DNA from 2 places in the Tenacibaculum sp. genome. Region 2 is predicted to be linked to the other one. Evidence: riboswitches for the same ligand, from Rfam matches in the RefSeq annotation. Region 2 holds a riboswitch; the other holds the start of a gene.
What was found. Region 2 has a riboswitch for S-adenosylmethionine ahead of ACN0WY_RS15390 (O-acetylhomoserine aminocarboxypropyltransferase/cysteine synthase family protein). Riboswitches for the same ligand answer to the same signal wherever they lie in the genome.
Positions count from the first base shown of each region.

Region 1: it holds a riboswitch for S-adenosylmethionine, as region 2 does, so the genes downstream of both, ACN0WY_RS13885 (homocysteine S-methyltransferase family protein) here and ACN0WY_RS15390 (O-acetylhomoserine aminocarboxypropyltransferase/cysteine synthase family protein) in region 2, are expected to answer to the same signal.

Region 1 covers NZ_JBLWTZ010000019.1:64,293-71,401, forward strand. Annotated here, with positions in the region: gene metF (methylenetetrahydrofolate reductase [NAD(P)H]) at 226-1,182, opposite strand; gene metH (methionine synthase) at 1,421-4,096, opposite strand; gene ACN0WY_RS13885 (homocysteine S-methyltransferase family protein) at 4,100-5,116, opposite strand; SAM riboswitch class I at 5,167-5,271, opposite strand; gene ACN0WY_RS13890 (hypothetical protein) at 5,541-6,923, shown strand.
Region 2 covers NZ_JBLWTZ010000026.1:14,247-21,355, forward strand. Annotated here, with positions in the region: gene thrA (bifunctional aspartate kinase/homoserine dehydrogenase I) at 1-3,321, opposite strand, end outside; gene ACN0WY_RS15390 (O-acetylhomoserine aminocarboxypropyltransferase/cysteine synthase family protein) at 3,455-4,747, opposite strand; SAM riboswitch class I at 4,879-4,992, opposite strand; gene ACN0WY_RS15395 (protein adenylyltransferase SelO) at 5,177-6,739, opposite strand; gene msrA (peptide-methionine (S)-S-oxide reductase MsrA) at 6,746-7,109, opposite strand, start outside.

The sequences.
Region 1 (7,109 bases), on a different contig from region 2:
ATCATTCATTATTTCTTTATAATAATGTAAGCTGAACCTCTAAGATTATTTCTTGCTCTAATTAGATGAGATTCCACTCTTCCGTTCGGAATGACAAGAAGTCATTACGAGGAGGATACGACGAAGTAATCTGTTTGTCGACATACAGACTGCTTCACTCTGTTCAAAATGACGGTTAGTGATTAACTTCCTCAAAGAATCAAACCTTTGGCTATCGACCTGCGATTAAAAAACTGCTTCAGCTATTTGTTGAATATTGGTTGATCTTCCCATTGAGTAATAATGTAAAATAGGCACTCCTTTTTGTTGTAATTCCTTACTTTGAGCAATGCACCACTCTACTCCTACTTGTCGTACCTCTGCGTTACTCTTACAGTTCACAACCTCTTTTACCAACGCATCTGGTAAATCAACTTTAAAACGATGCGGAATTAAATTCAATTGTTTTTTAGTTGAAATTGGCTTTAACCCCGGAATAATAGGAACCGTAATTCCCTCTTCTCTACATTTTTTTACAAACTCAAAATACTTTTGATTGTCGAAAAACATTTGCGTTACCACATAGTTTGCTCCGTTTTTAATTTTCTTCTTTAAAAAGTGAATATCAGAATCTAAACTTGGTGCCTCCATGTGCTTTTCAGGATATCCAGCTACTCCAATACAGAAATCGGTTTTTGATGAGTTTTGCAAATCATCATCTAAATACCTTCCTTTATTTAAGTTCTCTATTTGCGTAACTAACTCACTTGCGTATGCATGTCCGTCATTTTCTGGCTTAAAATAAGTTTCGCTTTTTACTGCATCTCCACGCAATGCAACAACGTTATCAATTCCTAAAAAATCGAGGTCAATTAAGAAGTTCTCGGTGTCTTCTTTGGTAAACCCTCCACATAAAATATGCGGAATGGCATCTACTTGGTATTTATTTTGAATCGCCGCACAAATACCAACAGTACCCGGACGCTTTTTTACTACTTGCTTTTTTAAAAGTCCGTCTCCTAACTCTTTATACACGTATTCCTCACGGTGATAGGTTACGTCTATAAACGGCGGATTGAACTCCATTAACGGATCAATATTTTTGAATATTGACTCGATTGTATCTCCCTTTAACGGTGGAAGTATTTCAAACGAAAACAACGAGGTTCCATTTGCTTTTTCTAAGTGTTCTATTACCTTCATAAGTCTATCTTATAAAGGCGTATTTAACTATACCAATGAAGCTGCCAACAACGATACGACTGCCATTACCAGTAGCTGTATTGCAAATCGAATCTCTAAATTATACTTTTTCATTTGTCTAATTTTATTGATTTTTTATACGGCAATATTACTACTGTTTTGTAGTTTTTAGTTTACCTAACTTAAAACTTATTGTTAATTAAATACGCTCTCTTGTTTGTTTATTTTTAAATTATTTTTAATTGTCTGATATGTTTGGATGTAACCATTTTCTGGCTTTTTCTAAGGGAATGTTTTTCCGCTCTGCAAAATCTCTTACCTGATCGTCTGTTATTTTACCTAAACCGAAATACTTGGCTTCTTCATTGGCAAAATAGTATCCTGAAACGACCGCTGCTGGCCACATGGCTAAACTTTCTGTTAAGCTTACCCCTATATTTTCTTCAACTTGTAAAAGCTCCCAAATCGTTTCTTTTTCTAAATGATCTGGACATGCAGGATACCCGGGTGCAGGACGAATTCCCTTATAATCTTCTTTTATTAATTCATCATTGGTTAAGTTTTCTTCAGAAGCATAGCCCCAGTGCTTGGTTCTTACCTTATGGTGTAAGTATTCGGCAAAGGCTTCAGCAAAACGATCGGCAAGGGCTTGTGCCATAATAGCATTGTAATCATCGTGCTTTTCTTTGTATTGCAGTGCTAATTCATCTGCTCCAAAAATGGCGGTACAGAAAGCTCCTATATAATCCGTTCTTTCAGTTTCTTTAGGCGCAATAAAATCTGCCAACGCAAAACTTGGTTTTCCTTCACGCTTTTTTAATTGCTGACGTAAGGTTCTAAATATGGCGACTTCTTTTCCTTTCTTTTGAACTGAAATATCATCGTCGCTCATAGAGTTTGCCTCAAACAAACCAAAAATAGCTTTGGGCTTTAACGCTTGCTTTTCTATAATTTGTTGCAGCATCTTTTGAGCATCTGCAAACAAATTGGTTGCCTCTACTCCTACTACTTCATCTTCTAAAATATCAGGAAACTTTCCGTGTAAATCCCACGAGCGAAAAAACGGACTCCAGTCAAAATAAGGTACCAAATCTTTTAAACTTACTTGTTCTAGTTTTTGTACGCCTAGCTCTCTAGGCTTGGTAATATTCGTAGTATCCCAATCTATTTTGAATTTTCGCTCTCTAGCTTCCTCAATTGGTATGTAGTGCTTTTGTTTTCCTCGTTTTAAGAATTTATCACGAAATTCCTCGTAATCTTTCTTCAACTTAGCCACATACTCGTTTGAAGTTTCTTTGTTCAATAAATCTCCTACAACGGTTACTGCTCTTGATGCATCGTTTACGTGTACTACGGCATTTTTATACTGCGTATCAATCTTTACAGCCGTATGCGCTTTCGAGGTTGTTGCTCCACCAATCAATAAAGGAATCTCCAAGTTTTGGCGTTCCATTTCTTTGGCTAAATACACCATTTCATCTAACGAAGGTGTTATCAATCCGCTTAAACCAATCGCATCTACGTTCTCCTTTTTAGCGGTTTCTATGATTTTTTCTGGTGGAACCATCACCCCTAAATCGACAATTTCATAATTGTTACAGCCTAACACTACAGATACGATGTTTTTACCAATATCGTGCACATCTCCTTTTACGGTTGCCATTAATATTTTTCCAATAGCTTTTTGCTCTTCGCTTTTCTCTGCTTCAATAAACGGGTTCAAATAGGCTACGGCTTTCTTCATCACTCGGGCAGATTTTACTACTTGCGGTAAAAACATTTTTCCTGCACCAAATAAATCTCCTACTACATTCATTCCCGTCATTAAATGTCCCTCAATTACATGTAGTGGTTTTGCTACACTCAAACGAGCTTCTTCAGCATCTTCTTCTATAAAAGCATCTATTCCTTTTACTAAAGAATGTGTAATACGGTCTTGTAGTGGTAAACTTCTCCATTCTAAAACTTGCTCACTGCTTTCTTTTTTAGTTCCTTTTACCGTTTCCGCAAACTCTAATAAACGTTCAGTAGCATCGTCTCTCCTATCTAAAACAACATCTTCAATATGTTCTAATAAATCCTTCGGAATATCATCGTAGACTTCTAACATCGTCGGATTCACAATTCCCATATTCATTCCTGCTTTAATGGCATAGTATAAGAATACCGAATGCATGGCTTCACGAACGACATTATTTCCTCTAAAAGAAAATGATACGTTACTTACTCCACCACTCACACTTACATGCGGTAAATTTTCGCGCACCCATCGGGTAGCTTCAATAAAATCCAATGCGTTTTTTCGGTGCTCTTCCATTCCCGTAGCTACAGGAAAGATGTTTAAATCGAAAATGATATCTTCTGGCGGAAAGTGGACGGTGTCCACTAACAATCTGTAAGAACGCTCTGCAATTTCGATTCTTCTTTCGTAAGTATCTGCTTGTCCTACTTCATCAAAAGCCATGATAATTACAGCTGCTCCGTATCGTTTTATCTGCGTAGCTTCCCAAATAAACTTTTCTTCTCCTTCTTTTAAGGAAATGGAATTTACTACCGATTTTCCTTGTACTACCTGTAATCCAGCTTCAATGATTTCCCATTTAGAACTGTCAATCATAATAGGAACTCTGGCAATATCAGGTTCAGAAGCTATTAAGTTTAAGAAACGTACCATCGCTTCTTTTCCTTCAATTAAACCATCATCCATATTAATATCGATGATTTGCGCTCCTCCATCCACTTGATGACGCGCAATCGCTAAGGCTTCGTCGAACTTTTCTTCTTTAATCAATCGAAGAAATTTACGTGATCCTGCTACGTTTGTGCGCTCCCCTACATTGATAAAATTACTTTCGGGTGTTATAATTAACGGTTCTAACCCCGATAATTTCATGTATCTTCTTTCCTCACTCATCTACTAACTATTTTGTACTGCTGCAACAAATTCAGCTTTTCGTGGTTTGTACTTCGCTGCGATAGCTGCGATAGCTGAAATATGTTTAGGTGTGGTACCACAGCACCCTCCTATAATGTTGATTAAGTTTTTCTTTAAATATTCTTCTATTTGCTCCGCTGTTTCTTCAGGAGTTTCGTCATATTCTCCAAAGGCATTGGGTAGTCCTGCATTTGGATGTGCAGAAATAGCAAACTCCGTTTTAGAGGCTATCGCCTCTAAGTGTGGTTGTAATAAATTAGCCCCTAAAGCGCAATTGAATCCTACGGATAACAACGGAATATGAGAGATTGAAATCAGAAAAGCCTCGGCTGTTTGTCCAGATAATGTTCTACCTGAAGCATCGGTAATGGTTCCTGAAACCATGATAGGAATTTTGATGTTTCGTTCCGCTTTTATCTCTTCAATGGCAAATAAAGCGGCTTTGGCATTTAGGGTATCAAATACGGTTTCTACCAATAAAATATCTGAGCCACCATCTATTAAGGCTTCTACTTGTTGTTTATACGCAATGCGTAGCTCGTCGAAAGTTACCGCTCTATACCCTGGGTCGTTTACATCAGGTGACATGCTTGCTGTACGGTTGGTAGGTCCGATAGAACCTGCTACAAAACGAGGTTTATGCGGTTCTTTTGTCGTAAATTCCTCAGCTACTTCTTTGGCTATTTTGGCAGATTGGTAATTTAACTCGTATACCAACTCTTCTAGTTGGTAATCTGCCATGGCAATGGTAGTTCCTGAAAAAGTGTTGGTTTCTACAATGTCTGCTCCCGCCGCAAAGTATTTTCTGTGTACTTCTTTTACGGCTTCGGGTTGTGTAATGGATAACAAATCGTTGTTTCCCTGCAACGGTGTTGGGTAGTCTTTAAAACGTTCTCCACGAAAATCTTCTTCCGTAAATTTATATTCCTGAAGCATGGTTCCCATAGCACCATCGAGCACGAGGATTCGTTTTTGTATTTCTTGATAAATGTTTGACATTCCTAATATTTAGTGTGCTGTTATCAGGAAAAGAGGAAGTAAAATTCTTTTCGTTATCTCTCTGCCGAAGCAGTAGAATGTAGCACCTTCTTTGTTTGCACAAAGGGTTGCTAAGGTTTCAAAGGGTCTATTCCCTCCACCTTTCTTGATAACATCAATACGTTAATGAACGGGGCAAAGTTATAGTATTATTTTTTAGTTACCAAAACTAAAAATAGATAAAAGTAAAAAGACCGCTTTTGCAGCTAGGTAACAACATAATTTTGTTTTATCTTGGGTGTTTTAAACAAGAAGAATAAAATTGCTAAAACTTCCGTTTATCACCTTCAATACTCCGGATAAAAGTAGTTTTTGTTCTCTTATAACAAGTTAGGGGCAAGCAGAAAGAAACAACTCTAATAAAATACCACAATCATCAATAATTATGAAAAATACTATTTCTGAAGAATCTCATTTTATTGCAAATTTTTTAGCAAAACATGAAGATTCTTACGAATTATTAGGTATTGGAAATCTTACAGAAACACATAACTTTTTAAGTTCTGTATTAAACATCAAAGCTTCTTCATTTAGAAGGCTTAGAGATGAATACGATGGTTTTTATTCCAATCGTAAAGGATATCCTGATGTAGTTAACAGAAATTCAAGAGTGGAATACAAATTAAAATTCGAATCATTAAATAAAGATTCTTACTTAAAGAAAATAAAATCTTTAATAGGATTAGATTCAAAATGTAAAATAAATGAGAAAAGAATTTCTAGATTAGCTTTTAATTCTAATGGTTGGATTATGCCATCTGGCTCATATGGAAAAAGTAATCATAAAGAATCTCACGAAGCAAATTATGGATATGGACACGAAGAATGGTTATTTGATATTAGCAAAATTATTGATGGATATCACTATGGCTTTTTAGAACCTATTCGAAAACAGCAAGATGCTTATTCTGGCAATACATATGATGTATGGCTTTATACAATTGATGGAGTTAGCAAAAGTCGATATTGGGTTGGAGAAATCTCGAATATTGAAGTTATTAATCAAGAAAAAGCAAATTCAATTAAATCAGTTTACAAGAAAAATGGTTGGCTAAAAGAAATGGAGGAACAGATAGTACAGTCAGGTGGAAATAATACAGGATTTTCAGATTGGAAAGGAGTTGATTTATTTAATGTAAGATTTAAACCAAAAAACTTAATTGTAAATGACCCTTATTATAAACTCTCTTCAAATCATCCTGTAACTAAATTGTCTAGATATAATTTTTCACATTTTAGAAATGATTTTAACACTATCACCGAAAATAAAAACAAGAAAGCTTTTTCCTTTATTGCTGACGAAGAAGACAAAAACGATGAAGAGTCTGAAGGAATAAAAAAAACAAAACATAAAAGAGAACCAAAAACAATTGAAATAACATATTTACATAAAGCAATAAGTAATCAATTAACCAAAGTGCTAAAGAAAGAATATGGGAATTCAAGAGTTAAGGCAGAACATCCTATTGGAGTTGATTCTAACAGAATAGATATTGTTGTTAACTCAGAAACAGAAGGTCTCATATTTTATGAAATAAAAACATACAACTCAGTAAAATCAAGTATTAGAGAAGCTCTAGGACAATTATTTGAATATTCATTTTGGCCAAATACAGATAATGCTGAACAACTTATTATAATAACTCAAAAGCATAATAATTTAGAAGATGTTAAATCTTATTTTAAACACTTGAGAGATAAAATAGGAATATCTATTTATTATCAATGGTTTGATATTGAAACTAATGAACTATCTGAAAAATACTAAATGATAAAATGCCAGCCCCTAACAACGTATAAGCTTCATTGCTTCGGAATTTCTTATCGAAATTCCTCGCATTTTTTCTATCTTTAGTTCAACGGTCGAAAATCCTCTCGGATTTTCAACGCAACGAAAGCTTATACAAAACTGTTATGTGCAAGCTAACCAAAAACATATGTCAAGAACAAGAAA
Region 2 (7,109 bases):
TTGAATTACGATAGGTTGTTCTCCATAAGATTCTGTGTAAATCTCAAAAATGGCATCAGATCCTTTTAAACTTCCTAAAGGCGAACTCTCTGGTACAGAGACTAACTTTACATCCAATTCTCCTTTTGATTGTTGTAAGTCTCCGTGTAAATCTCCGATATATCTCAGTACGTGTTTCTCTTCCTGTGATTCTTTTTGCTGTTGAAATGTAGCATCTAGTTTTTCTAAGTTTCCTAAAAACTCTTCCGAAGAGACTTCTCTGAACTCCTCTGGAATCAAGTTTTCTATATGAATATCATTAAACTCGTTTTCTAAATCTAATTCACGTGCTAAAATCAATAGTTTTCTGGCAACATCATTTCCACATAAATCCTCACGAGGGTCGGGTTCAGTAAACCCGCTGTCAATTGCTTCTTGTAATACGGTTGAAAACGGCACGTCTTCCGAAGAAAATTTATTAAACAAATAACTTAAGGATCCTGAAAACACCCCTCTAATTCTCGTGATATTTTCTCCTGAATCGTGTAACAGTTTAATCGTATCAATCAATGGTAACCCTGCCCCTACATTCGTTTCGTACAAGTAACTCTTCTTATTTTTATCTAAGGTTTTACGTAGTTTTTTATAAAAATCGTACGAAACGGTATTCGCTATTTTATTAGAGGAAACCAAATCGAACCCTGCATTGACTAACGGAATGTAATTTTCTATAAAGTCTACACTTGCTGTATTGTCTACCGCAATTAAGTTTTCTAAATGATGTTCTTTAGCATAGTCAATTACACTATCAACGGTATGCTTATCTTCTACTGCTTTTTCAAGCTCATTCGACCAATTAGTTCCAACTCCATTTTTTGCTAACAACACTTTTTTAGAGTTCGCAATCGCAAAAATGTTCAGGTGAATTTTACGTCTTTCTAAAATTGATTTTGAATTTTCTAAAATTTGTTCAATCAAGGTTCCGCCAACTAATCCTTTACCAAAAACAGCGATGTTGATTTTTTTCGCCACTCCAAATACCTGACCGTGAATCACATTCAACGCCTTGTGTAACTGCTCTTTCTTCACTACCAAGCTCACATTTTTACCTGTAATGGTATTGTTGAACAACAAGGGAACTATTTGATTTTTAATCAAAGCGTTATATGGGTGATGAAACTCGCTTAAATCTTGCCCTATGATTGAAATTACCGATACTTCTTCTTGAATCGAAATCTGATTGACATCTTTTGTTTGTAAATCATTTTCAAACTCTTGTTCCAAAGCTTTTACCGCTGCTACTGCATTGCTTTTATCAACCACCAAACCAATTCCTCTTTCTGAAGAACCTTGTGAGATAATGCTCACGCTAATTCCGTGATTGCTCAATGCTTTAAAAATACGTGCATCCACGCCTACTTTTCCTAGTAACCCTCTTCCTTCGAAGTTTATCAAAGCAACCTTGTCTAATACTGATAAGGATTTGATTCCTTTTGAAGTTGATTTTGCGGTAATCAACGTACCATTATCGTTAGGATTGAAGGTGTTTAATATTCGAAGGTTGATATTCTTCTCTAATAACGGAATGATGGTTTTCGCATGCAAAATAGTAGCTCCGAAGTTGGCCAATTCATTTGCCTCAGAAAAAGATAACTCTTCTATTTTTTTAGCATCCGCTACCAAATCAGGATTGGCAGTGAAGATTCCATCTACATGCGTGTAGTTTTGCAGTTCTTCGGCGTCTAAATAGTTCGCTAACAACGAGGCAGTGTAATTACTTCCGTTTCTACCTAAAGTCGTCGTTTCATTTTTTAAATTCGAGGCTATAAATCCAGCTACCACATTCACAGTTGTTCCGTTGTACTGTTTAAAGTGATTTAATACATTTTCTTTAGATACCTCAACTATTGATTCTCCTTTTCCTACTGTCTCATCTGTTTTTAATAAGCTTCTAGCATCGGTAGCTAGGGCGTTGATTCCTTTTTGCTGTAATAAATCGGTTACTGTTTTTATAGACAATAGCTCTCCTTGTGCTAGTACTTCATCTTTTATCTTTTGACTATAATCACCTAACAAACTCACTCCTTCAAACAACTTTTCTAAGCGATTAAATTCTGTAGAAAAATCTACTAACGGAGTTAATTTTGTTTGTTCGTATTTAAACGCTTCTAATTGTTCTTTAAAAGCTTCATTCTTAGTAGCCCTTTCTAAAAGCTCCTCTAACTCATCTGTAGCATTGCCTCTTGCTGAGACTACTACAGCTATCTTTTCTCCTTCGTTTATTTTTTGTTCTATGATTGATACTACCTTTGGTATGCCTTCATTCGACAAAGATTTTCCGCCAAACTTTAAAATTTTCATTCTTTTATGGGTTGATTTTTGATTGAATATTGGTTCAATCATTTTTTCTAATTGTTTGTATTCTATTAAGAAAGCATCATGCCCATGATCTGAATTAATTTCATTGTAGGTTACATTTGCATGGGCCGATGCCAGTTGTTTGTGTGTTTCTCTGTTTTCTTCCGCAGTAAAAAACAAGTCAGAATCTACGCCAACGATATGGATCTCTGCTTCAATGGTTTCTAACACATCTAATCCTTCCCTTCCTTTCGTTACATCGATGGTTTTTAATAACTGATTCATCAATCTATAGGAGGCTAACTGATAGCGCTCTTGTAATTTTTTTCCGTGATGTAACAACCAACTTTCTACATTAAAAATCTGTAACTCTTCGTTTTTTGAGCGTTGAAAACGTTTTTTAAACGACTCGGGCGTTCGATAACACAACATAGCATGCATACGCGCATCGTGCACCGGATTGCTAGAATTGGTTAAAAACTGCTCTTGTATTTGGCAATTGGCTATTAACCAATCAGTCGATTTCCAATCGGTTGCAATCGGAATTAAATGTTGTGTTATATTCGGATTCAACACTGCCATTTCCCAAGCGATTCCACCACCTAAAGATCCTCCTATCAACGCATATAATTGGGTAATATTAAGTTGTGCTAGCCCTTGTAGAAAAATGTTTGCAATATCACGTGCTACGAAACTTTTGTAATTATCTATTAAGAAATTATCATAGCCATTTCCTGGAATGTTAAAGCACAAAATGGTATACTCATTCGTATCTATAACTTTGTCTTCCCCTATTAAATCTTGCCACCAACCATCGTTTCCTGCAACATTACTATTGCCTGTGAGTGCATGATTAATCAACACCACAGGAGCGGTACCCAATGCTTTTCCGAAGGTTTGATAGCTTACTGGAATGGTGTCGAATTGTGTACCGCTTATGGTGGTATAACTAAGAATATGAATATGCTTCAAATCACTTTTCATTATTGATATCTTTATGGGCGTTCCCCTAAAGGGTCGGGCTTTCCGTTATATCTTTTGTTGATCCTCGATACTTGCTTCGCAAGCTCGAACTGACAACAAAAGGATGCCACTTCAATCCCTAACGCGGTTTATTTTAAGCCAATACTTCTTTAGGAATTTGAGCAAATGCTTCTTGTAAATCGGTTTTTAAATCTTCAATATTTTCCAAACCAACTGATAAACGAATTAAGTCTTTCGTTACCCCCGTACTTTCTTGCGCTTCATCACTTAATTGTTGGTGCGTAGTACTTGCAGGATGGATAATTAAAGATTTAGTATCTCCAATATTGGCTAGTAATGAAAAGAGTTTTGTATTGTCTGCAATGGTTTTAGCGGCTTCGTAACCTCCTTTTACTCCAAAAGTTACCAATCCGCTTTGACCTTTTGGTAAGTATTCATCAGCTAAAGTTTTGTATGTATTCCCTTCCAACCCTGGATAGTTTACCCAAGCAACTTCTTCTTGTTCTTGTAACCATTTGGCAATAGACAAGGCATTTTCACTGTGTTTTTGAATTCGTATTTCTAAGGTTTCCAATCCTTGAATGATGTTGAATGCGTTTGTCGGACTCAACGCGCCTCCAAAATCACGTAACCCCTCTAAAATTAGCTTAAATGTGTACGATGCAGCTCCTAAAGCTTCGTGATATACCAATCCGTGATATCCTGCCGAAGGTTCTGTAAATTCAGGAAACTTACCATTTGCCCAGTTAAAAGTTCCAGCATCAATAATGGCTCCTCCTAACGAGTTTCCTTGTCCTCCAATGTACTTTGTTAAGGAGTGAATTACAATATTGGCTCCATGCTCTATTGGGTTTAATAAAGCTGGCGTAGCTACTGTATTATCTACAATAAAAGGCACTTCTGCTTTTTTTGCATGTGCAGATATCGCTTTTAAATCCAAGACATCTAATTTCGGATTTCCTAAAGACTCTACAAAGAAAGCTCTGGTATGCTCTTGTACAGCTTCTGCAAAACTATCTGGGTTAGATGCATCTACAAACGTAGTGGTAATGCCTAATCTTGGTAAAGTAACATTTAACAAATTATAGGTTCCTCCGTACAAACTACTCGAAGCTACGATATGATCTCCTGCTTTTAGTAGGGTTAGTAAACCTGTTGAAATGGCTGCCGTACCCGAAGCAAACACTACAGCTCCAATACCACCTTCTAAAGCAGCTAAGCGATCTTGTAAAATTTGATTGGTGGGATTGTTTAATCGGGTGTAAATAAATCCCAACTCTTTTAACGAAAATAGGTTTCCTGCATGTTCTGCATCGTTAAAAACATACGAAGTAGTTTGGTAAATAGGAACCGCTCTTGTTCCCCCATTTTGTGTTACATCATGTCCTGCGTGCAACGCGTTTGTTGCGAATTTTTGTGTACTCATTTTTCTTGTTTTTGAGTTAATAAAAAATTAAACCAAAAGCCAAAACACATCTATTTTTAGATGTTGCTTACTAGAAAAATGTTATTAAGAAATTATAAGAAGCTTCTTGTAGATATTAAAGAAACTTCTTTGGGTTATCTATCCACGAGTTTGTACACTCTGGTAGAATTTAGCACCTTCTTTGTTTGCACAAAGGGTTGCTAAGGTTTCATAGGGTCTAATCCCTCCACCTTTCTTGATAACATCGTCAATAAGTGTTTGAACTTTTACGAGCACAAATATTCAATTATAAAAATGGATTTTCCAAATTTATTTTGATTTTTATTTAAAAAAGAGTGTTGAATTATTTTTAAAAACTATATCTAAATAGTTAAAAATCAATAATTTAAAACACATTACTTAAACCAAAATATAATAGTTGTTTTTATCTTAAGAACTACAAGATAACATAGAGCATCCTACTTTATTTCGAGCCCATTCTGGTCGTTTTGCAAACCATTTTTCGTTTTTTGGTTGTTCATCGTAGGGATTTTTGAGCAGTAAATATAACTCATTTAACAATACAAAATCATTTTTATTGGCAGCATCAATCGCTAATTGTGCCATGTAATTTCTGAGTACATATTTCGGATTTACAACATTCATTTTTGTTTTTCTTTCTTCTTCCAAAACAGTTTCGTTTTGTAATCTTTCCAAATAATCTTGAAACCAGTTTTCCCAAGATTTTTTTATTTCATCTACAACTTCGGAAGGCGCATAAAATGCTTTTTCTATTTTTTTGATTGCCTTCTCTTTGGTATCATTTTTTGAAATACCAGACAATAATCGGAAAAAAATGGTCATATCTGTTTCTGTTTTTTGAAGTACTTCCTCAAGATCTGAAACTAAGGTTCCATCTGATTCTTTTGGCGAAAACAGCCCTAATTTTTCTCGCATCATATGCATGTACTTTTCAGGAAATTTTTCTTGATAACTTTCCAAAACTGCTTCTAAAGGTTCTGCTTCTTCAATTAAAGGATATAGCGCATTTGCCAGCTGATATAAATTCCATAAAACGACTTCTGGTTGCGCACCGTATCGGTAACGTTTATGAGTATTATCCGTTGTATTTGGCGTCCATCCATGGTCGTAACCTTCTAACCATCCATAAGGTCCATAATCAATGGTTAAACCAAGAATCGACATATTATCAGTATTCATTACTCCATGTACAAAACCTACACGTTGCCAATGAATGACCATTTCTAAACTACGCTCTGCTACTTCTTTAAAAAAAGATACATAGCTTTCTTTTGATGGTTTTCCTAGATGAGCAAAATGGTATTTAATGGTATAATCAACCAATGTTTTCAATGTTTTTACCTCTCCTCTAGCTGTGAATATTTGATAATTTCCAAAGCGTAAAAAAGACTCGGCTGTTCTACAAACGATTGCTCCTTTTTCATACGCAGCGTTTCCGTCGTATAGTACATCTCTTAATACTTCATCTCCCGATAATGCTAATGACAGAGCTCTTGTTGTAGGTACCCCTAAATGATGCATGGCTTCACTACACAAATACTCCCGAATAGAGGAACGCAACACTGCTAATCCGTCTGCAGTTCGAGAATATGGTGTTTCTCCTGCTCCTTTTAACTGCAATGCCCATTTTTTGTCATAAACTGCTTCAAACAAGTTAATCGCTCTACCATCTCCTAATTGCCCTGCCCAATGCCCAAACTGGTGCCCACCATAACACATGGCATATGGTTGTGTATTTTTATATACATCATTCCCTGTAAAAATGTTCTTAAATTCCTCTGAAGTTATTGCTGCTTCCGAAAGTCCTAATTCTTTTGCCATGTCATCTGAAACATGCAAAATTTTCGGATTAGATGTTTTTTTAGGTGTTACATACGAAAAACAAGCTTCTGTTACCTGTCTTCTAGAGTTTTCTTGGATTGGATCTGCCGGTAATTCGTTTGTAAAGGTATTTTGTATATTGAATTTCAACACGTTCTATTCTTCTTTTAGTTTGCTTGCGTACAGTTTTTTCAATTTAGCCAATTTTGGCGAAATTACAACTGAACAATACATTTGTTCTCTATTATTCTCGTAATAATTTTGATGGTATTCTTCTGCTATGTGAAAGGTTGAAGCAGCACTTATTTCTGTTACAATTTCACTTTCATAATAAGGAGCCAACTTTTTTACTACTTTTTCAGCAATTTGTTGTTGTTCTTGAGTATGATAAAAAATTACAGAACGGTATTGGGTTCCTACATCTGCTCCTTGCCTGTTTAACGTTGTTGGGTCGTGACTTGTCATAAACATTACCAACAACTCTTCATAGCTTATAATTTCAGGATTAAACATTGCTTGT